Regions from separate parts of the Streptomyces sp. NPDC048106 genome, predicted to be linked through region 1. Evidence: riboswitches for the same ligand, from Rfam matches in the RefSeq annotation. Region 1 holds a riboswitch; each other region holds the start of a gene.
The links. Region 1 has a riboswitch for thiamine pyrophosphate ahead of AB0927_RS07195 (thiamine ABC transporter substrate-binding protein). Riboswitches for the same ligand answer to the same signal wherever they lie in the genome.
Positions count from the first base shown of each region.

Region 2: linked by a shared signal. The riboswitch ahead of thiC (phosphomethylpyrimidine synthase ThiC) and the one ahead of AB0927_RS07195 (thiamine ABC transporter substrate-binding protein) in region 1 are both predicted to bind thiamine pyrophosphate.
Region 3: linked by a shared signal. The riboswitch ahead of thiO (glycine oxidase ThiO) and the one ahead of AB0927_RS07195 (thiamine ABC transporter substrate-binding protein) in region 1 are both predicted to bind thiamine pyrophosphate.

Region 1 covers NZ_JBEZND010000005.1:204,799-214,759, forward strand. Annotated here, with positions in the region: gene pyrH (UMP kinase) at 1-155, shown strand, start outside; gene frr (ribosome recycling factor) at 339-896, shown strand; gene AB0927_RS07170 (phosphatidate cytidylyltransferase) at 1,037-2,257, shown strand; gene AB0927_RS07175 (L,D-transpeptidase family protein) at 2,363-2,986, opposite strand; gene AB0927_RS07180 (peptidoglycan-binding domain-containing protein) at 3,220-4,221, shown strand; gene AB0927_RS07185 (VOC family protein) at 4,299-5,072, shown strand; gene rlmN (23S rRNA (adenine(2503)-C(2))-methyltransferase RlmN) at 5,173-6,279, shown strand; TPP riboswitch at 6,300-6,406, shown strand; gene AB0927_RS07195 (thiamine ABC transporter substrate-binding protein) at 6,477-7,547, shown strand; gene AB0927_RS07200 (iron ABC transporter permease) at 7,595-9,196, shown strand; gene AB0927_RS07205 (ABC transporter ATP-binding protein) at 9,196-9,961, shown strand, end outside.
Region 2 covers NZ_JBEZND010000006.1:160,488-170,448, reverse strand. Annotated here, with positions in the region: gene AB0927_RS08555 (helix-turn-helix domain-containing protein) at 1-116, shown strand, start outside; gene AB0927_RS08550 (SsgA family sporulation/cell division regulator) at 215-652, shown strand; gene AB0927_RS08545 (YibE/F family protein) at 798-2,252, opposite strand; TPP riboswitch at 2,324-2,501, shown strand; gene thiC (phosphomethylpyrimidine synthase ThiC) at 2,494-4,296, shown strand; gene AB0927_RS08535 (hypothetical protein) at 4,378-5,373, shown strand; partial or broken gene AB0927_RS08530 (thiamine biosynthesis protein ThiC) at 5,403-5,534, shown strand; gene AB0927_RS08525 (hypothetical protein) at 5,666-6,373, opposite strand; gene AB0927_RS08520 (metallophosphoesterase) at 6,556-7,635, opposite strand; gene AB0927_RS08515 (LacI family DNA-binding transcriptional regulator) at 7,915-9,027, opposite strand; gene hisC (histidinol-phosphate transaminase) at 9,457-9,961, shown strand, end outside.
Region 3 covers NZ_JBEZND010000004.1:82,529-92,489, forward strand. Annotated here, with positions in the region: gene AB0927_RS05080 (deoxyribonuclease IV) at 8-886, opposite strand; gene pknB (Stk1 family PASTA domain-containing Ser/Thr kinase) at 1,011-2,927, opposite strand; gene AB0927_RS05090 (thiazole synthase) at 3,068-3,862, opposite strand; gene thiS (sulfur carrier protein ThiS) at 3,866-4,066, opposite strand; gene thiO (glycine oxidase ThiO) at 4,084-5,295, opposite strand; TPP riboswitch at 5,293-5,404, opposite strand; gene AB0927_RS05105 (hypothetical protein) at 5,458-5,808, shown strand; gene AB0927_RS05110 (FAD-dependent oxidoreductase) at 5,841-7,076, shown strand; gene AB0927_RS05115 (Rv2175c family DNA-binding protein) at 7,180-7,545, shown strand; gene thiE (thiamine phosphate synthase) at 7,639-8,286, shown strand; gene metF (methylenetetrahydrofolate reductase [NAD(P)H]) at 8,441-9,364, shown strand; gene AB0927_RS05130 (hypothetical protein) at 9,421-9,961, shown strand, end outside.

The sequences.
Region 1 (9,961 bases):
ACCTGAAGGTCGCCGACGCCACCGCCGTCACGCTGTGCCGCGACAACAAGCTCCCGATCCTCGTCTTCGAGCTTCTCGCGGAGGGCAATATCGCCCGTGCGGTCAAGGGTGAGAAGATCGGCACGCTGGTGGGTGACCAGGGCAGCCGGGACTGACCGGCACACCCCCGTCACCCGGGTAAGACACCTGTCCGAGGGACGGACGGGACGCACCTTGGCCGGGGGATGGACAATGTCCTGCCGGTCGGGAACCGTGCAGGAAGAAGACGCGACGCAGCCGGCCGCCGGACCACCGAGGAACCGCAGCCGGGCCTCACTCAAGACACGCAGGAGCAAGTGGTGATCGAAGAGACCCTCCTCGAAGCCGAGGAGAAGATGGAGAAGGCCGTCGTGGTCGCCAAGGAGGACTTCGCCGCGATCCGCACCGGCCGTGCGCACCCGGCGATGTTCAACAAGATCGTGGCCGACTACTACGGTGCCCCGACGCCGATCAACCAGCTGGCCTCGTTCTCCGTGCCGGAGCCGCGGATGGCGGTCGTCACGCCGTTCGACAAGACCGCGCTGCGCAACATCGAGCAGGCGATCCGCGACTCCGACCTGGGCGTCAACCCCAGCAACGACGGCAATATCATCCGGGTGACGTTCCCCGAGCTGACCGAGGAGCGCCGCCGCGAGTACATCAAGGTGGCCCGGGGCAAGGGCGAGGACTCGAAGGTGTCGATCCGCGCCGTGCGCCGCAAGGCCAAGGACGCCCTCGACAAGCTGGTCAAGGACAAGGAGACCGGCGAGGACGAGGTCCGCCGTGCGGAGAAGGAGCTGGACGACCTGACGGCGAAGTACGTCGCCCAGGTGGACGAGCTCCTCAAGCACAAGGAAGCGGAGCTGCTCGAAGTCTGATGAGCGACTCTTCCTGGGGGGCGCCGCCACCGGCGGGGCAGACCGGCTACTGGGGGCCCACCGAGGGTGGGCCCGTCCAGGGCGGGGTCGCCCCGGCGGGTCCCGCCTACGATGCGCCCGAGGCGCAGCACACGCGCCCCATGCCCATCGTGCCCGACGTACCCGCGTATGGCGGAGACCAGGACGACACCCGGCGGGCCGCTCGGCTGAGCGGACCCTTGTTCCGGGACGAGCCCCAGCCGCAGCACGGGATACCACCGCAGTACGGCACGGAGCCCCCCTACGGGGCGCAGCCGCCGTACGAGCAGCAGCCCGGCTACGGCGCCCCGCACCCGCCCGGGGAACCGGCGCCGTACGACCCGTACGGGACGCGGTCCCCGGCCGGGGCGCAGCCGTCGTACGAGCAGCCGCAGCCGCAGTACGGGCAGCAGCCCTACGGGGCGCAGCCGCAGCCCCCGTACGGGACGCCCCAGCCGAGCCCGAGCCAGAGCCAGAATCCGGAGCCCATGCCCGACGCCCCGCAGCCGCCGCCGGCGCCGCAGAAGAAGAGCGCGGGCCGTGACCTCAGCGCGGCCATAGGCGTCGGCGTCGGACTCGGCGTGGTGATCATCGCGTCGCTGTTCATCGTCAAGGCCGTGTTCGTCGGCGTGATCGCGGTCGCCGTCGTCGTCGGCCTGTGGGAGCTGACCAGCAGGCTCCAGGAGCGCAGGCAGATCAAGGCGCCGCTCGTGCCGCTCGCGGTCGGCGGTGCGGCGATGGTGGTCGCCGGCTACGTGCGCGGCGCCGAGGGTGCCTGGGTCGCCATGGCCCTGACCGCGCTCGCGGTGCTGGTCTGGCGGATGACGGAACCACCGGAGGGCTACCTCAAGGACGTCACGGCCGGCGTCTTCGCGGCGTTCTACGTGCCCTTCCTGGCCACCTTCGTCGCCCTGCTGCTCACCGCGGACGACGGTCCCTGGCGGGTCCTGACCTTCCTGTTGCTCACCGTCGTCAGCGACACCGGCGCCTATGCCGTCGGCTGGCGCTTCGGCAAGCACAAGCTCGCCCCGCGGATCAGCCCCGGCAAGACCCGTGAGGGCCTGTTCGGCGCCGTGCTGTTCTCGATGGTCGTGGGCGCGCTGTGCATGCAGTTCATGATCGACCGGGGCGTCTGGTGGCAGGGCCTGCTGCTGGGCCTCGCGGTCGCGGCCAGCGCCACCCTGGGCGACCTCGGCGAGTCCATGATCAAGCGTGATCTGGGCATCAAGGACATGGGCACGCTGCTCCCGGGGCACGGCGGCATCATGGACCGCCTGGACTCCCTGCTGCCCACGGCGCCGGTGGTCTGGCTCCTGCTGGTGCTCTTCGTCGGCTCCACCTGACGAAACCGGGCGCCCTCCCGTCGTACGGCCGCACGGGCCCCCGTCCTGGGAACAGGGCGGGGGCCCGTCGTCGTACGGCCTGCCGCCCGGCCGGTGCCGCGGCGGTCAGACGACGGTGAGCCGGGTCGGGCGCGGGTAGCGGTCGAGGACGTGGAAGAGCTTGCGGATGTCGGCCGGGCTGAGCTTGACGCAGCCGTTGCTCCGGTAGGAGTCCGGCCCCTTCCACTGACTGGCACCGCTCGTCGTCATCTTGCTGTGGACGAGGAGCTGGGTGCGCCAGGTCCGGTTGTCGGGGCACTTCTTGTCGCTCAGCGGGATGGCGTACCCGTGGACCTTGGCCCCCGGGTACCTGGTGGTGCGGGGGCCGACGGTGTACGTCCCCTTCGGCAGCCAGCCCACCCCCACCGCGCAGTCCTTCCGGCCCCGGTCGTCCGGCCGGCCCAGTCCCATTCCCGAACCGGCCCGGTACGACGCCAGCACCTTGCCGACGCGGAGCACCTGGAGCCGGGAGTCCAGCGGGTTGGAGGCGTTGCGGATGAACCTCAGCGAGGTGTTCGGGGCGACGTGCGGGGCCTTGTGGTGCGCCGCGCCGCTGCCGTGGCGGCCCGGCGCGGGCGGTGCCGGTGCGGCGGCGGTGGCGGGGGCGGCGGTGAGACCGGCGGCGAGGACGGTGAGGGCACCCGCGCCGACGAGGGCGCTGCGGACCCGGCCGAACGATGCGACGGACATGGCTGATCACTCCTTCGGGGGGATTCACGGGGGGACGCGGCAGAGCGCTCACGAGCGGCTCGCACCCTGGTTCCGGGGCGGTGACGCGGGCTGCGGCGGCTGCCACGACCAGAGAATGGCACCGCTTCCGGCGGCTGCGGCGGCCATGCCCAGGCAGCCTGATGCGGCATCATGCACCCACCTATGCACGGCTTTGACCTGCACATATGCAGGCAGTGAATCGTGGAGGAACGGTGGCGGAGCAACGTCGGCAGCAGTCGGCCGCGGACCGTGGGGCGCAGTTGTCGGCACTGCTGCGGCGCTGGTGGGAGGCGGCGGGCCGGGAGCGGGACGGCAAGCCACCGGCGCAGGAGTCCCTGGCCCGCCGGGTCGGTGTGGCGCAGACGACGCTGTCGCGCTATCTCAACCCCGGGCACCGCTCCACGGCACCCGTGGAGGTGGTGCGCATGCTGCACGCGGCACTGGAGGCTCCCGAGGAGGAGCTGGAGCGGGCACTGGAACTGGCACGGGGCACGGCGGACCCCGGGGGCGCACCGGCGGGCGACGGCCGCGAGACCGCGCACTCCCGCACCGCCGGCCCGGACCCTCGTACCGGCCCGGACGTTCGCGCCGGCGCCCCGGACCCGCGGACCGCCGCCCGGGAGATCCGGCCGTCGCGCACCGGACGGCGGCTCCGGCGCGCCCGGCGTCCCGCGGTGTACCTCGCCGTCGCGCTCGTCCTGCTCTGGCTGGGCCGCGCGTCCGCCCGGCTGTTTCCCCCGGACGACGGCCGGCCCCGGGCCGCGCCCGCGGCGGGCGCCCCGGCGACGACGGCCCGGCGCGCGGCCTGGCCGACGGTACGGCCCGGTGACCGCGGCACCCTGGTGTGGACCGTGCAGCGGCTGCTGAAGGCGCACCGGGTACCGATCACGGTCAACGGCGTCTTCGACGACGCCACCAGGGACCGGGTCAGGGGCTTCCAGCGCGACAGCGGGCTCCAGCCGGACGCCCTGGTCGGGATGCGGACCTGGTCGATGCTGGTCAGGGAGACCGCGCCCGGGGACGTCGGGCCGCAGGTGGAGGCGGTGCAGGACCTGCTGGCCCGCGCGGGCTGGCCGGCCGACATCACCGGCCGCTTCACCATGGCCACCCACCAGTCGCTCCTCGGCTTCCAGCGCGCGCACGGCCTGCCGCCGACCGGCATCGCCGACCGCCCCACCTGGCTGGCTCTGACGGCGGCACACCCCCGCCCCTGACGAGCGGTTTGTGGCGTTCGGCGACAGGATGGTGACGAAGCGTGGCCCTTGATGTGGCCCCTGACAGGGAGCGAGAGATGCCCGAAGTCACCACTCCGTACGCGACCGGCACCCCGTGCTGGGTCGATCTGATGGCGTCGGACCAGCAGGCCGCGCTGGACTTCTACCGCGACCTGCTGGGCTGGCAGGGGCAGGCCGGCCCGGCCGAGTTCGGCGGGTACGCGGTCTGCGAGCTGCACGGCAGGGCCGTGGCCGGCATCGGCCCGAAGCCCGACGGGATGCCGGAGGCGCCGACCGTCTGGACCAGCTACCTGGCCAGCACCGACGCCCAGGCCACCCAGGACGCGATCGTCGGCGCGGGCGGCACCCTGCTCGTCCCGGTGACGGACGTCGGCAGCCTCGGCCGCATGCTGATCGCCGCCGACCCGCAGGGCGCCGTCTTCGGCGTCTGGCAGCCCGGCGACTTCCACGGCGCCCAGGTGGTCAACGAGGCCGGCGCGCTGACCTGGAACGAGCTGCACACCAGCGACGTACCCGCGGCCACCGGCTTCTACGGCGAGGCGTTCGGCATCGAGATCGAGCCGATGGAGGGCGCGGAGAACTACTGGGCGCTGATGGTCGGCGGCCGGGCGGTCGGCGGCGTCGCCCGGCTCGCCGACGACCCGCCGGGCACCCCGGCGCACTGGCTGGCCTACTACGCGGTCGACGACGTGGACTCCACCGTGGACGCCCTGGCCAAGCGCGGCGGCACGGTCCTCGCCCCGCCGTTCGACATGATGGCCGGCCGGATGACGGTCGTCACCGACCCCCAGGGCGCCCCCTTCGCGATGATCAAACCGACCCCGATGTGAGCCGCGCTCCGGCCGGTCCGCGAGCCCCGGCCCGGCCGCACCGCGCACCACCACCGGCTGCCATGGGTCACCCGTTTGGATCTGCGACACTGGTAGCACCATGCCCATTCCCGGAGAACTCACCTTTGTCGCGCCGCGCGGAGCCAAGAAGCCGCCGCGGCATCTCGCCGATCTCTCGCCCGCCGAGCGCAAGGAAGCGGTGGCCGGGATCGGTGAGAAGCCGTTCCGTGCCAAGCAGCTTTCGCAGCACTACTTCGCGCGGTACGCGCACGACCCGCAGCAGTGGACCGACATCCCGGCCGGCTCCCGGGAGAAGCTGCGCGAGGCGCTGTTCCCGGAGCTGATGACGGTCGTCCGGCATCTGTCGACCGACGAGGGCACCACCCGCAAGACGCTGTGGCGGCTGTTCGACGGCACCCTCGTGGAGTCCGTGCTGATGCGGTACCCGGACCGGGTGACCATGTGCATCAGCTCGCAGGCGGGGTGCGGGATGAACTGCCCGTTCTGCGCGACCGGGCAGGCGGGCCTGGACCGCAACCTGTCCACCGCGGAGATCGTCCACCAGATCGTGGACGGCATGCGGGCGCTGCGCGACGGCGAGGTGCCGGGCGGGCCCGCGCGGTTGTCCAACATCGTGTTCATGGGCATGGGCGAGCCGCTCGCCAACTACAAGCGGGTCGTCGGCGCCATCCGCGCGCTCACCGACCCGGCGCCGGACGGGCTCGGGCTGTCCCAGCGCGGCATCACCGTCTCCACCGTCGGGCTGGTGCCGGCCATCCACCGGTTCGCCGACGAGGGCTTCAAGTGCCGTCTCGCGATCTCCCTGCACGCTCCCGACGACGAACTGCGCGACACCCTCGTCCCCGTGAACACGCGGTGGAAGGTGCGCGAGGTGCTGGACGCGGGGTTCGAGTACGCCGAGAAGAGCGGGCGCCGGCTGTCCATCGAGTACGCGCTCATCCGCGACATCAACGACCAGGCGTGGCGTGGCGACCGGCTCGGCCGGATGCTCAAGGGCAGGCCCGTGCACGTCAACCTCATTCCGCTGAACCCGACTCCGGGCTCGAAGTGGACGGCCTCGCGGCCCGAGGACGAGAAGGTCTTCGTGGAGGCGATCGCCGCGCACGGTGTGCCGGTGACGATCCGGGACACCCGTGGGCAGGAGATCGACGGAGCCTGTGGTCAGCTCGCGGCCACCGAGCGGTAATCTGAGCCCATCACATCTTCATATTCCGACAGGGGAGCGCCACAGCGCTGAGAGTGCGGCATCGGGCCGCAGACCCTCTGAACCTCGCCCAGGTCATTCTGGGTAGGAAGTTCGGTCACTACTCAAGCTGTTGCGCCCTGTCCGGATTATCCGGACAGGGCCGCGTTCTTCCTGGTCAACCCCAGGAGGAAAACCAAGTGCACAAGAAGACCTTCGTGGCCGCGGCGGTCGGGCTCGGCCTGGTCACGTTGTCCGCGTGCGGCTCGTCACAGGGCCACAGCAAGGCGGACAGCAAGACCGTCACCCTCGTCAGCCACGACTCGTGGGCCGTCTCCAAGAGCGTGCTCGCGGACTTCGAGAAGCGGTCCGGGTACAAGGTCCGCGTCCTCAAGGACGGCGACGCCGGACAGGCCGTCAACAAGGCCATCCTGACCAAGGACAACCCGCAGGGCGACGTCCTCTTCGGCGTCGACAACACCCTGCTGTCCCGCGCCCTCGACAACGGGCTGTTCCAGCCGTACACGGCCAAGGGCCTGGACAAGACCGGCGCCCAGTTCCGGCTCGACGACAAGAACCGCGTCACGCCCGTCGACTACGGCGACATCTGCGTCAACTACGACAAGGCGTACTTCGACAGTCACCACCTGACGCCGCCGCAGTCCTACGCCGACCTCGCCAAGCCGCAGTACAAGAACCTGCTCGTCACCGAGAACGCGGCCACCGCCTCGCCCGGCCTCGGCTTCCTGCTCGGCAGCGCCGCGCAGTTCGGGGACACGGGCTGGCAGGGCTACTGGAAGAAGCTCAAGGCCAACGGCGTCAAGGTCGTCGACGGCTGGGAGCAGGCCTACTACCAGGAGTTCTCCGGCTCCTCGGAGGGCAAGAAGGCCGGCGGCGACCGGCCGCTCGTCGTGTCGTACGCCTCCTCCCCGCCCGCCGAGGTCATCTACGCCAAGAAGCGTCCCGCCACCGCCCCGACCGGCGTGGCGACCGGCACCTGCTTCCGGCAGATCGAGTTCGCCGGGCTGCTGAGCAACGCCAAGAACCCCAAGGGCGCCAAGGCGTTCCTCGACTTCCTGGTCTCCAAGGAGTTCCAGGAGGACATGCCGCTGAACATGTACGTCTATCCGGTCGTCGCGGGCGCCAAGGTGCCCGCCGACTTCACCAAGTACGGCCCCGCGGCGCCGAACCCCGAGACCATGGCCCCCGAGAAGATCGCCGCCGACCGTGACCAGTGGGTCAAGTCGTGGACGTCACTCGTACTGAAGTGACCGCCCGCGGGCGGGAGTCGCGCGGGAGCGCGGCGCGGCTGGGGCTGATGGCCCTGCCCGTCGCGTTCTTCGCCGTGTTCTTCGCCTGGCCCGTCGCCGCGATCGTGGCGCGCGGCCTGAAGACCGGCGGCGCCTGGCGGTTCGGGCGGATCGCGGACGTGGTCGCCCAGCCGGACATCCGGCACGTGCTGTGGTTCACCACCTGGCAGGCGCTCGCCTCCACCGCGCTCACCCTGCTGCTCGCGCTGCCCGCCGCGTTCGTCTTCGCCCGTCTCGACTTCCCCGGCAAACAGGTGCTGCGGGCCGTCGTCACGGTCCCGTTCGTGCTCCCCACCGTCGTCGCCGGCAGCGCCTTCCTCGCGCTCGTCGGCCACGGCGGACTGCTCGACCAACTGTGGGGTGTACGCCTCGACACCACGGTGTGGGCGATCCTGCTCGCGCACGTCTTCTTCAACTACGCGGTCGTCGTACGGACCGTGGGCGGGCTGTGGTCCCAACTCGACCCGCGCCAGGAGGAGGCCGCGCGGATGCTCGGCGCCTCGCCGTTCCACGCCTGGCGGAAGGTGACGCTGCCCGCCCTCGCGCCCGCCGTGGCCGCCGCCGCGCTGATGGTGTTCCTGTTCACCTTCACCTCCTTCGGCGTGGTCCAGATCCTCGGCGGCCCCGCCTTCTCCACCCTCGAAGTGGAGATCTACCGGCAGACCTCCGAGGTCTTCGACCTGTCCACGGCCGCCGTCCTCACCCTCGTCCAGTTCGCCGCCGTCGGCGCGGTCCTCGCCGTGCACGCCTGGACGGTACGGCGGCGCGAGAGCGCCCTGCGCCTGGTCGACCCCAAGGTCACCGCGCGGCGGCCGCGCGGCGCCGGACAGCGGGCGCTGCTCGCCGGTGTCCTCGGCACCGTCGCGCTGCTCGTGGTGCTGCCGCTCGCCGTCCTCGTCCGCCGCTCCCTGGACGCCCCCGGCTTCGGCTACTACCGGGCGCTGACCCGCACCGACGGCGGCACGTTCCTGGTGGCACCGGTGCACGCGGTGTGGACCTCGCTCCAGTACGCCGTCGCCGCCACCGCGATCGCCGTGGTGGTCGGCGGTCTCGCCGCCGCCGCGCTGGCCCGCCGGGACGCGGGGCGGCTGGTACGGGGCTTCGACGCGCTGCTGATGCTGCCGCTCGGCGTGTCCGCCGTGACCGTCGGCTTCGGCTTCCTGATCGCCCTCGACAGACCGCCGCTGGATCTGCGCCAGTCCTGGATCCTGGTGCCGCTGGCCCAGGCCCTGGTCGGCGCCCCCTTCGTCGTGCGCACCATGCTGCCGGTGCTGCGCGCGGTCGACGTGCGGCTGCGGGAGGCGGCGGCCGTGCTCGGGGCCTCGCCCTGGCGGGTGTGGCGGGAGATCGACCTGCCGCTGGTGCGGCGGGCGTTGCTGGTCGCGGCCGGGTTCGCGTTCGCCGTCTCGCTCGGCGAGTTCGGTGCGACGGTGTTCATCGCCCGGCCCGACAACCCGACCCTGCCGGTCGCCGTGGCCCGGCTGCTCAGCCGCCCCGGTGACCTCAACTACGGCCAGGCGATGGCCCTTTCGACCATTCTGATGGTGGTGTGCGCCGCCGCCCTGCTCCTCCTGGAACGGCTGCGCACGGACCGGACCGGGGAGTTCTGATGCTGAGCCTCAAGGGCGCGACCGTGCGCTTCGGCGGCCGGGCCGTGCTGGACACGGTGGACCTGGAGGTCGCCGAGCACGAGGTGGTGTGCGTGCTCGGGCCCAGCGGAAGCGGCAAGTCGACCCTGCTGCGGGCGGTCGCCGGGCTCCAGCCCCTCGACGCCGGGCGGGTGTCGCTCGCCGGGCGGGACCAGGACGGGGTGCCCGCGCACCAGCGGGGCGTCGGCCTGATGTTCCAGGACCACCAGCTCTTCCCGCAGCGCGACGTGGGCGCCAACGTGGCGTTCGGGCTGCGTATGCACGGCGTGGCGAAGGGCGAACGGGACGCCCGCGTGGGGGAGTTGCTGCGACTGGTCGGGCTGCCGGGGGCGGGCCGCCGGGCGGTGGCCGGGCTGTCCGGTGGCGAGCAGCAGCGCGTCGCCCTCGCCCGCGCGCTCGCCCCCCGGCCCCGGCTGCTGATGCTTGACGAGCCCCTCGGCCAGCTCGACCGCTCCCTGCGCGAACGCCTCGTGGTCGAACTGCGTGAACTCTTCGGCCGGTTGGGTACGACCGTGCTCGCCGTCACCCATGACCAGGGCGAGGCGTTCGCGCTGGCCGACCGGGTGGTGGTGATGCGGGACGGGCGGATCGCGCAGTCCGGTACGCCGCTGGAGGTCTGGCAGCGGCCCGCCGACGCGTTCGTGGCCCGTTTCCTCGGCTTCGAGAACGTGGTCCCGGCGACGGTGACGGGTGCGGTCGCCGACAGCCCCTGGGGCAGGCTGCCGG
Region 2 (9,961 bases), on a different contig from region 1:
CCGTGGCCATCTCCCTCCCGGCCCACCAGGCCGACCGGCTGCTGCCGGCGGCCCGGCGGCTGCAGACGGAGATCGGACGGCACCTGGGGTCCCTCACCCTCTGTATCAGTATCTGAAAACTTACTCCTTGTAATTCGCTGTGTACTTTCAGCAAGATTTACCACGGTCAGAGGGATCAAACCCGGCCAGTCGATGTCATATGACGGGGTAGGCGATGCGCGAGTCCGTACAGGCAGAGGTCATGATGAGCTTTCTCGTCTCGGAGGAGCTCTCCTTCCGCATTCCGGTGGAGTTGCGCTACGAGACCGGCGATCCCTACGCCGTGCGGCTCACCTTCCATCTGCCCGGTGATGCCCCGGTCACCTGGGTCTTCGGTCGGGAACTGCTGATCGACGGCGTCGGACGGCCGTGCGGGGAGGGGGATGTGCGGATCTCCCCCGTCGAGGAAGAGGTGCTGGGCGAGGTGCTGATCAGGCTTCAGGTCGGCGGCGACCAGGCCCTGTTCCGCTCGTCGGCGTCGCCGCTCGTGGCCTTCCTCGACCGCACGGACAAGCTGGTGCCGCTCGGCCAGGAGGGTGCGCTCGCCGACTTCGACGCGCATCTGGACGAGGCGCTGGACCGCATTCTGGCCGAGGAGCAGAGCGCGGGTTGAGACGCCGCGCGACGCGACTGGACGCTCCGCCCGGTGGTACGGAGCCATGCAGTAACGCTTCTGCGTCTGCACGGCCTTCTGCACAGGCTTCCGCGCGAAGTGGCGGGCGGGCGGTGCCCGGCTTGCCGCCGGGACCCGCCCCGTCTCATCGCTTCCGGCGCCGCCCCCGCCCGCTCCGGGCCGGCAGGGTCTGGGTGCCGGTGGGAGTCTCCGGGGCCGGGGCGCTCCGGTCGGCCGCCACCACCAGGGCGGCGAGCGCGGTGGTGACCGGGACCGAGGCGACCAGTCCGATGGATCCCACCAGGGTGCGCACGATCTCCTCGGCCACCAGCTCGCTGTTGGCCACCGCCCCCACGCTGCTCTGCGCGATGGAGAACAGCAGCAGCAACGGCAGCGCGGCACCGGCATAGGCGAGCACCAGGGTGTTGACGACGGACGCGATGTGGTCGCGGCCGATGCGGATGGCCGCCCGGTACAGCCCGCGCGGGCCCATCGAAGGATTGGCCTCGTGTAGTTCCCACACGGCCGAGGTCTGGGTCACCGTCACATCGTCCAGGACGCCCAGCGAGCCGATGATGACGCCGGCCAGCAGCAGACCGCTCATGTCGATTTTCGGATAGAGCCCGTGGATCAGACCGGTGCTGTCGTCGGTGTTGCCGGTCAGGGCGGCCCAGCCGATGAACACCGAGCCGAGCAGCCCGATCAGGGTCAGCGAGATCAGCGTCCCGAGCACGGCCACCGAGGTACGGGCCGACAGGCCGTGACACATGTACAGGGCGATCAGCATGATGGCGCTCGACCCGATCACCGCCACGAGCAGCGGGTTGGAGCCCTGGAGGATCGCGGGCAGGATGAACTGGTTCAGCACCAGGAAACTCACCGCCAGCGCCACGAGGGCCATCACCCCGCGCATCCGGCCCACCACCACGACCGCGAGCGCGAAGATGCCCGCGAGCAGCGCCATGGGGAACTTACGGTTCACATCGGCGACCGAGTACTGGAGGTCCTTCGGAGCGGTGGGTTCATAGGCGGCGACGACCTGCTCGCTCTGGTGCAACTGCCGGGGCTGGTCGGGCTGCACGATCTCGGTGAACGTACGGCCCTTGTCCTTGCCGGTGTCGATCCGGATGGTCGCCTTCTTGCAGGTGCCGCCGGGCTGTCGGCCGGTTGAGCTGTCCCCGGGGGTGCCACCGGCCGGGGTCCCGCCGGAGGCGTTCACCGAGGCGCAGCTCACCTCGGCCACATGGGTGACGGTGGCCTGTTGGGTCTGCCGGTCGAAGCCGACGCCGCTGTGCTTGTGCGAGGGGGCGCCACCGGGCCAGAGCACCATCAGGCCGACCACGACCGCCGCGGTGAACGGGACGAGGATCGCCGCGATCACCTTGCGCAGATGCCGGGAGACGGGCGCGGCGGGCCCATGGCTGTGGCTGTGCCCATGCCCGCTCCCGGCGCTGTGGCCATGCCCATGCCCATGCCCGTGTGCCTGGGTCTGGGCGGGGGCGTGACCGTGGTCGGGACGGTGGTCCTGGCTCGGGGGCTCCGAGCCGTCGTGCCGGTGCGGGCCGGGCGGCTGGTACGGGTGCTGGTCCATCCGGGTCATCGCCAGATCATCGCAAGAACCGGGAGGGCCCACTGTTCATCGCCTCATCGATGACGCTAGCGTGGAGGCACCTTTGCACACGCGGGAGCTCGGAGCACCGGGCTGAGAGGGCGCTGACCTCCGTAGGCGCGATGTTTCACGTGGAACATGCCATGTTCCCCGGGAGACCTCGGACGACGGAAGCCGCTGCGTCGACCGCCGAACCTGTTACCGGGTAATGCCGGCGTAGGGAGTAGGTCTCATGACCAACAAGGACGCAAGCACGCCTGCCTCCGCCCAGGACGACACGTCCTCGGAGGCCGGGAAGTCCATCGGCTGGCACAAGGCGTACGTCGAGGGCTCGCGCCCCGACCTGCGCGTGCCGGTCCGTCAGGTGCATCTCACCAACGGGCAGTCGGTCACGCTGTACGACACGTCGGGCCCGTACACCGATCCGCTCGTCGACACCAACGTCCGCCGGGGACTGACGCCGCTGCGGGAGAACTGGATCATCGCCCGCGGGGACACGGAGGAGTACGCGGGCCGTCCCGTCCGTCCCGAGGACGACGGGATCAAGCACACCTCGCCGCGCGGCGGGCTGCGGAACCTGGACGCGGTCTTCCCCGGCCGTCCGCGCCAGCCGCGGCGGGGCCGCGACGGGCAGGCGGTGACGCAGCTCGCGTATGCGCGCCGGGGCGAGATCACGCCGGAGATGGAGTTCGTGGCCCTCAGGGAGAACGTCTCCCCCGAGGTGGTGCGCGACGAGATCGCCGCGGGCCGGGCGGTGCTGCCGGTCAACGTCAACCACCCGGAGATCGAGCCGATGATCATCGGCAAGCGGTTCCTGGTGAAGGTGAACGCCAACATCGGCAACTCCGCGGTGACGTCGTCCATCGAGGAGGAGGTCGAGAAGATGACCTGGGCGACCCGCTGGGGCGCCGACACGGTCATGGACCTCTCCACCGGCCGCAACATCCACACCACCCGCGAGTGGGTGCTCCGTAACTCCCCCGTCCCGATCGGCACGGTGCCGCTGTACCAGGCGCTGGAGAAGGTCGACGGCAAGGCCGAGGAACTGACCTGGGAGATCTACAAGGACACCGTTATCGAACAAGCCGAGCAGGGCGTGGACTACATGACCGTCCACGCGGGCGTGCGGCTGCCGTTCGTACCGCTCACGGCCAACCGCAAGACCGGCATCGTCTCGCGCGGCGGCTCCATCATGGCCGCGTGGTGCCTGGCGCACCACAAGGACTCGTTCCTCTACGAGAACTTCGAGGAACTGTGCGAGATCCTCGCCGCCTACGACGTCACGTACTCGCTGGGCGACGGACTGCGGCCCGGCTCCATCGCGGATGCCAACGACGAGGCCCAGTTCGCCGAACTGCGGACGCTCGGGGAACTCGGCAGGATCGCCAGGCGGATGAACGTACAGACGATGATCGAGGGCCCCGGGCACGTCCCGATGCACAAGATCAAGGAGAACATCGATCTCCAGCAGGAGATCTGCGACGAGGCTCCGTTCTATACGCTCGGCCCGCTGACCACGGACATCGCGCCGGCATACGACCACATCACCTCCGGCATCGGCGCCGCGATGATCGCCTGGTGGGGTACGGCGATGCTCTGCTACGTCACCCCGAAGGAGCACCTGGGCCTGCCCAACCGGGATGACGTCAAGACCGGTGTCATCACCTACAAGATCGCTGCCCACGCCGCCGACCTCGCCAAGGGGCATCCGGGCGCTCAGGAGTGGGACGACGCCCTCTCGGACGCCCGTTTCGAGTTCCGCTGGGAGGACCAGTTCAATCTGGCCCTCGACCCGGACACGGCCCGCGACTTCCACGACGAGACCCTCCCGGCCGAACCCGCCAAGACGGCCCACTTCTGCTCCATGTGCGGCCCGAAGTTCTGCAGCATGAAGATTAGTCAAAGCATCACAGAGCGATTCGGTGGTGCGGCGGCTGAGGGAGCGTCGTCTGAGGAAATCGCTGAGGGGATGCTCCAGAAGTCGAAGGAGTTCGCCGAGGCGGGGAATCGGGTGTACCTGCCGATCGCCGACTGAACCATCTAGATTGGCGCTGCTCCTTGGGTCCGACGCCTCGGGAGCAGCGCCATCGATGGTCGGCGGTCAGGGGGGCGGGTGATGGATCCCGTGATGTTGCAGGCGGCTTCGGTGCCGGTCCAGTCACTTGTCTGGCAGGGCGATGACCTGGTTGATCTGGTGGGAGGACGCGCCTGGAACACCGCCGGCGTGGAGCGTCGGATCTTCACCGACCGCGGTCCTGCGTTCGACAGAAGTGTTGTCTCTCCCTCCGGCCGTTACAGCGTCGTCTACGCCGAGCGCGGGACGAATGCCCTACTGCTGGAAGGAGCGCGTGTTGTGCGGGAGCTCACGCGCAGCACTTACCACGCCGATGACTTCGACTATCCCGTGGCGCTGGGGACGCTGCGGGACGGTCGGGAGATCCTGGTTCACTGCCCGGACGAGTATGCCGTCCTCCAGGTCGAGGACGTTGAATCGGGACAGCGACTCACTGCGGGTACACGTCAGGCCAAAGATGTGTTTCATTCCCGGTTGTCGGTGAGCCGCGACGCCAGGCATCTGCTGGTGGCCGGCTGGGTGTGGCATCCGTATGGAGTCGTGGCAGTGTTCGACCTGGACAGTGCGCTGAAAGATCCGGCCAACCTGGACGGGCCAGGGGCCTTGCCCATGGAACCGGGACTGGATGCCGAAGTGGTGTCGGCTTGCTGGCTCGACAACGATCGCCTGGCTGTGGCCACCGGCGACGAAGTCCTTGATGACGAGGAAGTGCCGACTCTGGGCCCTCAGCACCTCGGCGTGTGGTCCCTCTCCCAGCGCAGGTGGTTGCACCTGAACCGCGCCGATTACAAGATCGGCACCCTGATCGCCGAGGGCGGCCGAGTCGTCTCCTTGCACGGGCACCCCAGACTGATCGACGTCACCACCGGTTCGGTACTGGCGGAGTGGCCCGAGCTGGACGTATCGAGGCGATGCGGGGCTTACGGAGTCACCCATGTTCCTACCCCGGTTGCGGCCTTGCACCCGGACGGTACTCGCCTGGCAGTCGCTCAGGCAGAGGGCATCGCGCTCGTCGCACTACCCGATCTCACCGCGTGACCAAGGGGTGATCCGGCTCGAACTTGTCCAGCATGAAGATCTCCCAGGGCATCCGCCGCGAACACGGCGGTAACCGGGCCGAGATCGAGGAGGGCATGGCCCAGAAGTCGGAGGAGTTCGCCGAGGCGGGGAACCGGGTGTACCTGCCGATCGCGGACTGATGCGTGGCGGAGCGGTGTTCATGGCCGGCGGCCCCGGGCACCGCTCCCTCGCAGGCCGGACCCGCCGTACCGGAGCCGGTTGACGGCGGCTCGTGGGACGGCGGGCGCGGGCCGTGTCGTGACGGCGGGGGTCAGTCCGGCTGGTGTTCCGGGCCGCCGTGGTCGGAGCCGGTGTAGTGGGAGTGGTCGGCGAGCGCCTCCTTGAGGAAGGGCAGGATGCCGCGTTCCAGGAGGGCGGTTTCCCACGCCGCTCTGGCTCTGGCGACCTCCTCGGTGGCGGCGTCGCGGGCCCGGGACTCGGGGGAGGCGCCGTTGCGCAGGGCGGTGACGAGCAGGCCGACGGCGGCGACGAGGAGCGCGGCCACGGTCAGGGCCCCGAACACCCATCCCGCGGTGAGCATCGTGCCCGCGATGGGCTGTCGGGGGTCCAGGGATCTCAGGATGTACCCGATGAGCAGGAATATCGCCGCCGCGGTGGCGGAGAGGAGCGGCGCCAGGACGGCGACGACCGCGACCGCGCCCGCGCCGTGCGGGGCGGCGAGCTCCGCCGCGGCCGGACCGGGCTCGGCGGGGGCGGAGCCGGCCGCCCCCGAGGCCTGCTCCGGGTGGCGCAGTTCGTCGCGGATCCGCACATAGCGCTGGTATTCGGCGGCCGCGGCCACCGTGATGAGTGCGGACGCGGCGATGGCCATGGTGCGCAGTTGTGCGGGGCTGAGCCGCCGTCCGACGGCGGCCAGTTCCGGTCGGTGTGGTGCGGAGCGCAGAACCTCGTCGAGGAGCCGCTCGAACTCCCGGCGGTCCTCGCTCCGCAGGTGCTGCGGAAGGCTGTTCATGTGCATCCCCCGATGCTCCGTAGGGCTTGGGGCTCGCACACCGGCGAGCCGTCGGGCAGAAACGGAGGGGAGCCTGCTACGGATAAGCCGATGGTAGAGCCGTGGCGGCGCGCGGTGACAGGGGATTGCCGGAAATTGCGTCCCGGCCTGCGTGTACTGCGGTGGGGCGGGACCCGCCCCGGGAACGGTCAGTGTTCCAGCGGGAGTTGCCTCACCAGCAGCTTTCCGGCCATGGTCACTCCGCCGTCCATGGCGATGGCGAGTCCGTCGGCGTAGACGTGCGGCCCCTCGACCACCGGGCCGCCGCTCTCCTCGCCGTCCTCGGAGCCCACCTCGCCCAGGAGGTAGGGGATGGGGCTGTGGCCGTGCACGATCCGGGTGCCGCCGTAGGCGTCCAGCAGGGCGCGCACGGCGTCGGCGCCGCCTTCATCGCGGAAGGAGAAGCGCTTGGTGAACTTGCGGAACAGATCCCAGCACTCGTTCGCGTCATTGCGGGTGAGCTTCTCGTGGACCGTGTCGTTGACGGCCTCGATCGAGTCGCCGTAGTCGAGGTAGGCGGTCGTGTCGGAGTGCACCAGCAGATAGCCGTCGACCTCCTCCAGCGCGTCGAGACGGGACATCCACTGCAGATGGTGGTCCTGGAGACGGTCCATGTCGGTCTTCTGGCCGCCGTTGAGCAGCCAGGCCGCCTGGAAAGTGGCGGTGCCCGCACCCGAGTTGACCGGAGTGTCGCCGAACCGCTTGGCACCGAGCAGCAGCAGCTCGTGGTTGCCCATGAGGGCCTTGCAGTAGCCGCCGGCCGCGGCCGCCTCGGCGGACAGCCGCATCACCAGGTCGATGACGCCGATGCCGTCCGGACCGCGGTCGGTGAAGTCGCCGAGGAACCACAGCCGCGTGGTGCCGGCGCACCACTGGCCCGCGTCGTCGATCAGCCCCTGCTCCCGCAGGGCGGCCATCAGTTCGTCGAGGTAGCCGTGCACGTCGCCGACGACGTAGAGCGGGCCGGGACCGGCCGCGGGCTGGGGAGCCGGGGCGGCGGGGGCCGGATCGGCGGCGACCTGGAGCGTGTCGCCACGGTGGACGACGGGCAGGTCGCGCTCGGTGGGCGTGTACCCCTCGGGGTACGACTCCTCGGCGGGCGGCGCGGTCTCGTCCTGCGAGGCATGGGAGACGTACGGACCGGACTCGTGGACGTACGCGGGCACCCGGAAGTCGCGCAGCGTCGCCGTCCGCTCCACCTCGGGTCCCTGACCGGCCCCCTGAGTCATCAGACCCCTCCACCATCGCGCCGCATCTGCACCGCTTCGGACTGCCTGGTCGCAGCGGTCCGCGGTGTCGTGGGCCCATCATAGGAATGCGCGTCGCGCCATGTGATGACCCAGGGGTGGTGAATCGGAACAAGACTCCGCTTCACCGCGGCTTTCGCCCCGTTTGGGCAGGTGTTCGCCGACGGCCGGGGACCGCCGGGCCTGTGTGGCCCGCGCGGCGGCCCGGCCGAACGGTCGTCCCCGCCCCCTCCGCGCGGTCCCTCCTACGTGTCGGCCCCTCTACGTGTCGTCCGGGGACCGGGGCGGGCTGACCGTGGTGCGCGGGGGCCGCCGCTGGGATGAGGTGCGCACGATCAGCTCGGTCGGTATGACCTGCTCCACCGGCTGCTCCGACTCCACTCCCTCGATGGCATCGATGAGCAGTTGGACGACGGCCGTGCCGATGCGGCGCGGCTTGAGGGAGAGCGTGGTGACGGGCGGCTCGGTGCTGGCGTACACGGTGGACTCGCTGCAGCACACCAGCAGCAGATCGTCCGGGACGCGCAGTCCGTAGCGGCGGGCGGCGGCGAGCAGGTCGGTGCCGTTGGGGTCGAACAGCCCGTAGACGGCGTCGGGCCGGTCGGGGCGGGCGAGCAGCCGGTCGGCGGCGACGGCGCCCGCGCACGGGTCGTGCGCCGGGTAGGCCTCGTAGACCGGGTCCTGGCCGACCCGCTCGCACCAGTGCAGGTAGGCCGTGGTCGACAGATGGGTGTACGTGTCGGTCGAGGTGCCCGTGAGCAGGCCGATGCGACGGGCGCCGGCGGCGGCGAGATGGTCGAGGATGCCGAGGACGGCGGCCTCGTGGTCGTTGTCCACCCAGGCGGTGACCGGGAGCGCGCCGGCCGGGCGGCCGTCGGAGACGACGGGCAGGCCCTGGCGGACGAGTTCGCTGACCACCGGGTCCTGGTCGGAGGGGTCGATGACGACGGTGCCGTCGAGGGCGACGTTGGACCACACGTCGTGGCGGGAGGTCGCGGGCAGGATGACCAGGGCGTAGCCCCGGGCCAGCGCGGCCGAGGTGGCGGCCCGCGCCATCTCGGCGAAGTACGCGAACTCCGTGAAGGTGAAAGGTTCATCCCCGTACGTGGTCACGGTCAGGCCGATCAGCCCCGACTTGCCGGTACGGAGGGTGCGGGCGGCGGCCGAGGGACGGTACCCCAGCCGGTCGGCGACCTCGCGGACATGGCGCCGGGTGGCGTCCGGGAGCCGGCCCTTGCCGTTGAGGGCGTCGGAGACGGTCGTGATGGAGACTCCGGCGGCGGCGGCCACGTCCCTGATGCCCGCCCGGCCCGGCCGACTGCCTCGACGGGAGGTTTCCGCGCGGCTCACCTGGTGCTTCCCTGCTGCTGTCATGGCGAGCCGATAGTAGGGCTCAGGCGGTGGGGTAGTGCGGACGCATATGCACTCGTTGACAGGCACGTTTCTGCATGGCGGTGATGGGCGAACTGCCTTGGAATCACAGGCAGTTGGGCGCTTTCCTGGCAGGACATGGCCTAACGGCGCGTATGAGCCTGCCAATGGTCCGATGTTTCGAAGAGGTCTCAACTCACCTGCACGGGTGAAGCGCGCTACGGCGCGAGCCACCGGCGCATAGATATATGTACGGCGCGCCCCCCGAAAGATCCGCCTTCAGGGAGCGATGCCCGGCGATGCCCGTGTTGCGGCGGTGGTCCACGAGGTTTGCCCACGGCCAGTACTCACCACAGCCGAATCCTCATATGGTGAGCAGTATTGGAAGCCGGTGGCGTCGACGGTCCACCGGTGGTCGCGAGGAGGACTGTGGTGAGCGAGACGAGCCCCAAGCTGCGCGCCGAGCTGGAGGGTATCCCCACCTACAAGCCGGGCAAGCCGGCCGCGTCCGAGGGACCGGTCGCCTACAAGCTGTCCTCGAACGAGAACCCGTACCCGCCGCTGCCCGGTGTGCTGGAGAGTGTGACCGCGGCCGCCGCCTCCTTCAACCGCTACCCCGACATGGCGTGTGCGGCCCTGACGGAGGAGCTGGCGGAGCGCTTCGGGGTGCCGGCCGCCCACGTGGCCACCGGCACGGGCTCGGTGGGCGTTGCCCAGCAGCTGATCCAGGCCACCAGCGGGCCCGGCGACGAGGTGATCTATGCCTGGCGGTCCTTCGAGGCGTACCCGATCATCACGCAGATCAACGGCGCCCGGTCGGTGCAGGTGCCCCTGACGCCGGGCGATGTGCACGACCTGGACGCGATGGCGGAGGCGATCACCGACCGGACGCGGCTGATCTTCGTCTGCAACCCGAACAACCCGACCGGCACGGTGG
Region 3 (9,961 bases), on a different contig from region 1:
GGCCCGGTCAGCCGTCCCTGAGGCGCTTGAGCCGGGCCACGTCCGCGGCGTGGCCCTCCTGGCCGCCCGGCGTCTCGATGACCAGCGGGACGCCCGCGGTCGCCGGATGGCGCATCAGGGCGCGGAAGGGCTCCTCGCCGATGTGGCCGGAGCCGATGTTCTCGTGCCGGTCCTTGTGCGCGCCGACCACGTCCTTGGAGTCGTTGGCGTGGATCAGCTTCAGCCGGCCCTCGCCGACGGTCTCCACCAGCAGGTCGAGGGTCTGGCGCATGCCGGCCGGGCCGGTCAGGTCGTGCCCGGCGGCGAAGATGTGGCAGGTGTCCAGGCACACGCCCAGCTTCGGATGGGCGTCCAGTGCCTCGAAGTACGGCCCGAAGTCCCAGGTCCGCGAGCACAGCGAGGCGCCCTGCCCCGCGGTGGACTCCAGCAGCAGGAACGGGTCGTCGTCATGGGTCAGCTCGTCCAGCAGCGGCAGCATGTGCTCCCGCACCTGCTTCAGCGCCACCTCCCGGGCCCGCCCGCCGGTCGCGCTGCCGGTGTGCACCACCACACCGAGCGCGCCGATCTCCCGCCCCCGCCGCAGCGAGTGCCGCAGCGATTCCACCGACTTCTCCACGGTCGCCTCGGTGTGCGAGCCGAAGTTGATCAGGTAGGGGGCGTGGACGTACGCCGGGACCGACTCCTCGGCGCAGGCCGCGCGAAAGGCCTCGTCCTGCTTCGGGTTCCCGGCGGGGGTGGCCCAGCCGCGCGGGTTGGCCACGAAGACCTGCACGGTCTCCGCCTTCAGCGCACGGGCGTACGACAGCCCCACGGAGTGCAGGCCGCCGGCCACCGGGACATGGCCGCCGACGGGATTGCGCAGGGGGGAGGAGGGTTCGGGACTCACCCGTTCAGGGTGTCATGTCCGCCGGGGCGCCCGGACCGGGGCCCGGCGTGAACCCCGTCACCGGACTCCCGGGCTCCCGTACTCACGGACTCCCGTACTCACGGACTCCCGGACTCAGGCGGACTCACCGGATGGTGATCGTGATCGTGGACCCCTTGGGCGCGGTCCCGCCGCCCTCGACGGACTGCTTCTTCACGGTGTCGCCGAACAGCCCGAGGATCCCGCGGTCCTCCTGGACCTTGAACCCCGCGTCCTCCAGCGCCTGGTGGGCCTCGTCGACGCTGTCGCCCGTCACGTCCGGGACCTCGATCATCTGCGGGCCCTTGGACAGGGTGAGCGTCACCGTGTCGCCCACGGCGGCCTGTCCGCCCTCGCCGGGGCTCTGCCGGGCCACCTTGCCCTTGTCGTACTCGGAGTTGACCTGCCCGCTCGCGATCTCCACCTTGAGCCCGGCGCCCGTCAGCTCCTGCCGCGCGTCGGCCGGGTCCTCGCCGGTGACGTCCGGCACGTCGACGGGGCTGCCCTTGCTGACGATCAGCGCGATCGCCGAGCCCGCGTGCCGCTCGGTGCCCGGCACCGGGACCGTGGAGACCACGGCGCCCTGGTCGACGGCGTCGCTGAAGCGCCGGGTGACCATGCCCGGCTCCAGCCCGGCCGCCCTGAGCTTCTGCCGGGCCTTCGCGAGCGGCAGGTTGACGAGGTCCGGCACCTTGACCGTCTCCGGGCCGAGCGAGACGGTCAGCGTCACCGCGTCGTGGTCCCGGATCCGGGCCCCGGGCGCCGGGTCGGTGCTGATCACGCTGCCGCGCTCGACGGTGTCGTCGTAGGTCCGCCTGACCGTGCCGACGTCGAGCCCGGCCGACTTCAGCCGGTCCCTCGCCTGCGCCTCGGTCTTCGTCAGCAGCGGGGGGACCTTGGTGAACTGTCCCGAGTTGATGTACCAGACCCCGGTGCCGGCGCCGAGCACCAGGAGCACGGCGATGGCGAGGGTGAGCATGAGCCGCCGGGACCGGCGCGGGGGCGGCACGGGCGCGGTCCGGAACCGGGCGGTGGGGCTGTCGCCGTCGCCGGCGCCGTCCTCGTTCACGGGAAGCGGCCTGGGCACCGTCAGCGCGCGGGGGATCACGCTCGTGCGGTTCTCCGCGTTCTCGTGCTCCACCGTCCGCGCCTGGGGCGGTACGGCGTCGAGCTGCTCCGCGGTCAGCGCCGCGTGGGCCTCGCGGGCCAGGGCGAGCAGCGCGACCGCGTCGTACGGGCGCACCTCGGGGGTGCGGGCGGTGGCCGCCGCGACCAGCTCGTCCAGCGGGGGCGCCAGCCCCGGCACCAGGGCCGAGGGCGGCGGCACGTCCTCGTTTATGTGCCGGTAGAGCACCTGGGCGGGGGAGTCCCCGGAGTGCGGCTTCGCGCCGGTCAGCATCTCGTAGAGGACGACCCCGCAGGCGTACACGTCGACGCGCGGGTCGGTGGTGCCCTGGTCGAGCTGCTCCGGGGCGAGGTAGGCGACGGTGCCGAGCACGGCACCGGTCGTACTGGTCACCGTGTCCACCGAGCGGACCAGGCCGAAGTCGGCGACCTTGACCCGGCCGTCGTCGCCTATCAGCACGTTCTCGGGCTTCATGTCCCGGTGCACGAAACCGGCCCGGTGCGCGGCGCCGAGCGCGGCGAGCACCGGCTCCAGGATGTCCAGCGCGGCGCGCGGCCGCAGCGCCCCGCGCTCGCGCAGCACGTCCCGCAGGGTGCACCCGGCGACGTACTCCATCGCCATGTACACATACGACGCGTCGGTGCCCTGGTCGAAGACCTGCACCACGTTGGGGTGGTCGAGCCGCGCGGCGGACTTCGCCTCCCGGATGAACCGCTCCACGAACGCCCCGTCGGCCGCCAGCGCCGGGTGCATCACCTTCAGCGCCAGCACCCGGTCCAGACGCGTGTCCAGTGCCCGGTACACCGTCGCCATCCCACCGGCCGCGATCCGCGCGTCCACGCGGTACCGGCCGTCGAGCACGTGCCCGACGAGGGCGTCCTGAAGGGTCATGTCCACACGCCGAGTCTACGAGCCCGCACCGGCGTCCCGGCCCCGCCGGGAGCCCCCACCGGCCCACTGGAGCGGACCTGTGACGCTTCCCACGCGGGGACGGGATAATTCCGCGGCCGAGAGCAGGCCGGGGAACCGGTATCGGCTCAGAACGCGGGACGCTCGGGGTCGAGCGCGGCCAGCCCCTCCGCGGGAGACGACGCCTGCGCCCAGTACCGGCGGGGGATCCGCCCCGCCACCCGGGCCAGCCGCCCCGCCTGAACCGCGTGCCGCATCGCCGCCGCCATCACCTCCGGCTCCTGCGCCCGCGTCACCGCCGACGCCAGCATCACCCCGGCGCACCCCAGCTCCATCGCCAGCGCCACGTCCGACGCCGTCCCCGCTCCCGCGTCCAGGATCACCGGCACCCCCGCCCGCTCCACGATGAGCTGGAAGTTGTGCGGGTTGCGGATGCCGAGCCCCGACCCGATCGGCGACCCCAGCGGCATCACCGCCGCGCACCCCACGTCCTCCAGCTTCCGCGCGAGCACGGGATCGTCGTTGGTGTACGGCAGCACCGTGAACCCGTCGTCCACCAGCGTCTCCGCCGCCTCCAGCAGCTCCACCGGATCCGGCAGCAGCGTCCGCTCGTCGGCGATGACCTCCAGCTTCACCAGCGAGGTGCCCAGCGCCTCCCGGGCGAGCCGCGCCGTGAGCACGGCCTCCCCGGCGGTGAAACACCCCGCCGTGTTGGGCAGCACCCGGATGCCGAGCTTCGTCAGCACGGACAGCACCGAGCCGTGCACGGACGGATCCACCCGCCGCATCGCGACCGTGGTCAGCTCCGTCCCGGACGCGACCAGCGCCCGCTCCAGCGTCTCCAGGCTGGGCGCGCCGCCCGTCCCCATGATCAACCGCGACCCGAAGGCCGTACCCCCGATGACAAGGCGATCGTCGCTCATCGGTCAGCCCCCCTGCACCGCGGTGAGCACCTCGACGCGGTCGCCCTCGGCGAGCGCCGTCCCCGTCCACAGCGACCGCGGCACGACCGTCTCGTTGACGGCGGCCGCCACCCCGGAAGGTGCCCGCACGAGGGACCGTACGACGGCGTCGAGCACGGTCCCCGGCGCGACCTCGCGGCGCTGCCCGTTGACGGAGATGGTGATGGCGGACGACACGGCGCTCATACGGGCTGCTCCACTCGCTGCGTGCGGAGCGCGCCGAAGCGCTCCGGTGTGAACGGACGGGCTTCCTCGGGCAGCGGGCCACCGGCCAGCAACTGCCCCATCACATCCCCGGTGACCGGCGTGAGCAGCACCCCGTTGCGGTGGTGCCCGGTCGCCAGCAGCAGCCCCTCGATCCCGGACGGCCCGAGCAGCGGCGCGTTGTCGGGGGACCCGGGCCGCAGCCCGGCCCGCGTCTCGGTGAGCGGCAGCTCGGTGATGCCCGGCACCAGCTCGTGCGCGTCGCGCAGCAGCTCGTACACCCCGCCCGCGGTGACCGTGGTGTCCCAGCCCGTCTCCTCGGTGGTGGCGCCGACGACCAGCTCGCCGTTCTCCCGGGGGACGAGGTACACCTGCCCGCCCCGGACCACGGCGCGCACGGTACGGCTGAGGAACGGCGCGTACCGCTCGGGCACCGTCAGCCGCAGCACCTGCCCCTTCACCGGCCGCACCGGCGGCAGCACCGCCTCGGGCACCCCCGCGAGCCGCCCGCTGAGACTGCCGCCCGCGAGCACCACCTGCCCGGCGGCCAGCGCCGTACCGTCCGCGGTGGTGACCCCGGTGGCCCGGTCCCCCACGGTGTCCAGCCGCTCGGCCCACACCCGGTGGAACACCACTCCGGCCCGCTCGCACGCGGTCACCAGCGCCGCGGCCAGCCGGCGCGGATCGATCTGGTGGTCGCCGTCGACCCGCAGCCCCCCGCGCACGCCGGGCGCCAGCATCGGTTCGAGCCGGCGGCACTCCCGCCCCGTCAGCCACTCCGCGTCCAGGCCGCAGCGCCGCTGGAGGGCGTGCAGTTCGCGCAGGTGGGCGCGGTCGTCGGCGTCCAGCGCGACCGCGAGCGTGCCGCAGCGCCGGTAGCCGAGGTCCCGGCCGCTCGCCTCGGTCAGCTCGGCCACGAAGCCGGGGTAGCGGCGCGCCGACTCCAGGTTGAGGGCGAGCAGAGTCTCCTCGCCGTAGTGCAGTTCGGTGACCGCGGCCAGCATCCCCGCCGCGACCTGCGCGGCCCCGCCGCCCGGCGCGGGGTCCACCACCGCCGTGGCGAGCCCGCGGCACGCCGCGCGCCAGGCCGTGACCAGGCCGATGATCCCGCCCCCGATGACGAGGACGTCGGATGTGCGGGACGCGTTCGGCGGGCCCTTGGGTGACGTATCGGACGTACGTGACGGCATGGGCGTCCAGCCCCTCCCTTCGCCGGCATGACCCGGATCAGGTTCGTACGGTCGGAGGCCGCCAGCCTCCCTCTCAGCCCGGTGCGTCCGGGCTCCCGCGAGTGCTTGTACGGTGGCCACCCTAGCCCGCCGCCCTCATCACCCGTAAGGGAGCCCTCGGTCATGCCCCTGTCGCTGGACGGACTCGTCCTCGCCCCCGTCGCCGACCAGTCGGCGGGCCAGGTGGGAACCCGGACCCGCTTCGCCTACCACGAGAAGGACGGCGCGGTCTGGGCCGACTACCAGGGCGGCGACATCGTCCGCGGCCATCTGGTCGGCACCCGCGCGGGGGACCGCCTGGACTTCCGGTACGTGCAGCTGCGCACGGACGGCACCACGGCCTCGGGCCACTGCGTGTCCACGGTCGTGGAGCTGCCCGACGGCCGGGCGCGCCTGGAGGAAAGCTGGGAATGGGAGTCCGGCCCCGGCTCCGGCACGAGCGTCGTGGAACAGGTCACCGCGCCCACCCGATGACCGACTGATCGCCGTCTGTCTATGGTGACCGGGTGAGCGAGCAGACAGCCCGGGAGGGCACGGCAGGGACGCGACGCGTGGTCGTCGTCGGCGCGGGCATGGCCGGGGTGCAGACCGCGGTCGCCCTGCGGGAAGCGGGCTTCGCGGGCCAGGTGACCGTCATCGGCGCCGAACCGCACCAGCCGTACGACCGGCCGCCGCTGTCCAAGGCGGTCCTGCTCGGCAAGGCCGAGGGGTCCGCCTTCGACCTCGACTTCGAGGCGCTCGGCGTCGAACTGCGGCTCGGCTGCGAGGTCGTCGGCGCCCGCCCCGCCGACCACGAACTGGACACCGGGACGGGCCCGGTGCCCTACGACGTCCTGGTGCTGGCCACCGGCGCCGAACCGGTCACCCTGCCCGGCACCGAGGGCGTCCCCGGGGTGCATCTGCTGCGCACCCTGGACGACGCCGAACGGCTGCGGCCCGTGCTCGCCATGCAGCACGACATCGTGGTCGTCGGCGCGGGCTGGATCGGCGCCGAGTTCGCCACGGCCGCCCGGGAGGCGGGCTGCGCGGTGACCGTCGTCGAGGCCGCCGACCGGCCGCTCGCCGGGGTGCTGCCCGCCGAGGTCGCCGCGCCCATGGCCGGCTGGTACGCCGACAGCGGCGCCGAACTGCGCACCGGCGCGCGGGTGGAGCGCGTCGAGCCCGGCGCGGTGGTGCTCGCCGATGGCACGCGGCTGCCCGCGGGCGCGGTCGTGGTCGGCATCGGCGCCCGCCCCGCCACCGGCTGGCTGGCCGGCTCCGGCATCGAACTGGGCTCGTCCGGCGAGGTCGTCACCGACGCCCGGCTGCGCGCCTCCGCGCCCGATGTGTACGCCGTCGGCGACTGCGCCTCCTTCCCCTCGGCCCGCTACGGCGAACGGCTGCTCGTCCACCACTGGGACAACGCCCTCCAGGGCCCGCGCACCGTCGCCGCCGACATCCTCGGCGAGGCCGCCGCCGACTACGACCCGGTGCCGTACTTCTGGTCCGAGCAGTTCGGCCGCTTCGTCCAGTACGCCGGGCACCACGCCGCCGCCGACCGCCTGGTCTGGCGCGGCGACCCCGCGGGCCCGGCCTGGACGGTGTGCTGGCTGCGCGAGGACCGGCTGGTCGCCCTGCTGGCCGTGGGCCGGCCGCGCGACCTGGCCCAGGGCCGGAAGCTGATCGAGGCGGGCCGCGCGATGGACGCGGAGGCGCTGGCGGACCCGGCGAGGCCGCTGAAGGACGCCACGGCCGGCCGGTGAGGGCCGCCGGGGCGCGGGGAATCGCGTGACCGGCGCCCCGAAGGGCCGCGGCCGGACCGTGGCACAGGGCACCACCCCCGGCCGAACGCCTACGCTAGTACCCGTGACCGAGATTGACACGAAGACCGACGCTCTCGTCCCCGCCTGGCTCACCCTCCCCGACATCGCCGAACAGTTCGGCGTCGAGGTGACGCGGGTGCGGCAGCTGGTCAAGGACGGCCAGCTCATCGCCGTACGCCGAGGTGAGAACCGCGCGCTGCACGTCCCCGCCGCCTTCATCGACGGGGACAAGGTCGTCAAGGGCCTGTCCGGCACCCTGACGCTCCTGCGGGACGACGGCTTCACGGACGAAGAGATGATCGAGTGGCTCTTCACCCCCGACCCGACCCTGCCCGGCACCCCCGCGCAGGCCCTCAGCGAGAATCGCGGCACGGAGGTGAAGCGCCGCGCCCAGGCGCTCGCCGTCTGAGCCCGCCCGCCCGAGGAACCGGCGTACGGCGCCCCGCGCGCCGTACGCCACCCGCCGACCCAGCAGACACACCGACCCCGGGGGGACCCACGCATGTCCGACACCGCCCGCGCCGAACTCGCCGACGCCCGTCTGTACCTGTGCACGGACGCGCGCAGGCGCCAGGGCGACCTCGCCGAGTTCCTGGACGCGGTGCTGGCCGGCGGCGTCGACATCGTGCAGCTGCGTGACAAGGGCATGGAGGCCGCCGAGGAGCTGGCGGCCCTGGAGGTCTTCGCCGAGGCATGCGCCCGCCACGGCAGACTCCTCGCGGTCAACGACCGGGCCGACGTCGCCCACGCCGCCGGCGCCGACGTGCTCCACCTCGGCCAGGGCGACCTGCCGGTCCCCGCGGCCCGCGCGATCCTCGGCGACGACGTGCTGATCGGCCGTTCCACCCACACCGAGGACGAGGCCGCCGCGGCCGCCGTCCAGGAGGGCGTGGACTACTTCTGCACCGGGCCCTGCTGGCCCACCCCCACCAAGCCCGGCCGTCCCGCGCCGGGCCTCGGCCTGGTCCGGTACACGGCCGCGCTCGGCACCGAGCGCCCCTGGTTCGCCATCGGCGGCATCGACCTCGGCAACCTCGACGAGGTGCTGGAGGCCGGGGCCCGCCGGGTGGTCGTGGTCCGCGCGCTCACCGAGGCCGACGACCCGGGCGCCGCCGCGGCGGAGTTCGCCGAGCGGCTGCGGCGGTCCTGAGGGCCTGTCGGGGGACCCCTCAGGGACCTGTCGGGGGACCCGTCAGGGGGCCCGTCTCGGGAGTCCGTCCCAAGGGGTGGACGGTAAGTCGACAATTCGGGCAAATTTCCGGGGTTCGGTTGGGGGACCGCCGTCCCCTGGCTAACCTGCCCGTATGGCCCTCGGAACCGCATCCACCAGGACTGATCGCGCACGCACCGTGCGCGACATGCTCGCCGGCGGCAAGACCACGTACTCCTTCGAGTTCTCGGCACCGAAGACCCCCAAGGGCGAGCGGAACCTGTGGAGCGCGCTGCGCAGGGTCGAGGCGGTCGCCCCCGACTTCGTCTCCGTCACCTACGGCGCCGGCGGTTCGACCCGCGCGGGCACCGTCAAGGAGACCCAGCAGATCGTCGCCGACACCACGCTCACCCCGGTCGCCCACCTCACCGCGGTCGACCACTCCGTCGCCGAACTGCGCAACATCATCGGCCAGTACGCGGACGCCGGGATCCGCAACATGCTCGCCGTGCGCGGCGACCCGCCCGGCGACCCCATGGGCGACTGGGTGCCGCACCCCCGGGGCCTGACCTACGCGGCCGACCTGGTGCGCCTCATCAAGGAGTCGGGCGACTTCTGCGTGGGCGTCGCCGCCTTCCCGGAGATGCACCCCCGCTCCTCGGACTGGGACACCGACGTCGCCCACTTCGTGGACAAGTGCCGCGCGGGCGCCGACTACGCCATCACCCAGATGTTCTTCCAGCCGGATTCCTATCTGCGGCTGCGCGACCGGGTGGTGGACGCGGGCTGTGACACCCCGGTCATCCCGGAGATCCTGCCGGTCACGAGCGTGCGGATGCTGGAACGGCTGCCCAAGCTCAGCAACGCACAGTTCCCGGACGTCCTCAAAGAGCGGATCCTCGCAGCGAAGGACGATCCGGCGGCGGTACGCTCCATCGGTATCGACTTCGCCACGGAGTTCTGTGCGCGACTGCTGTCCGAAGGCGTGCCCGGACTGCACTTCATCACGCTCAACAGTTCCACGGCGACCCTGGAGATCTACGAGAACCTGGGCCTGCACCACCCCCCGCAGGCCTAGACCTGCCGCACCGTGTTGCGACACACTGCGTAACGGCCACTGGGAGAGGGGCGTACATGGGCTGGACGGTCCTCTACATCGCATTCGGCGGCGTCGCGCTGTGGTTGCTCGGCGAGGTGCTGCTCCAGTACAAGGCGCGGCTGCGCTGGCGGCTGCTCGCCTTCGCCGGCTTCCTCGGCGTGGTGCTCGGCGTCATGATGCCGTCCGTCCTCGTGATCGGGGCGGGCGCGATCGCCTTCGCGATCGGCCAGACCCTCGTCACCCTGTCCTTCCGCCGCGGCTTCGCGGCCGGCTGGGCGGTCCGCCGCCCCGACGCCGAGGCCGTCGAGTCCGGCGGCAGCAAGCGCCGTCGCGGCCGCTCCGACCACCCCGCCCCGGCGGACGCCCCCGCCCCCACCGCCGACGACCCGGCCCCCGGCCAGGACGCGTACGGCCAGGGCGGCGCCTTCCCGGCCGCGGACGCCTACGACGAGTACGACCGCGACGACGTCTTCTCGCCCGCGCGCCAGCAGGCCGCCGATGCCGTCTACGAGCCGCAGCCCCTGCCCGACGACACCGGCAACTACGGCGTCTACGGCGACACCGCCGCCCACGCCG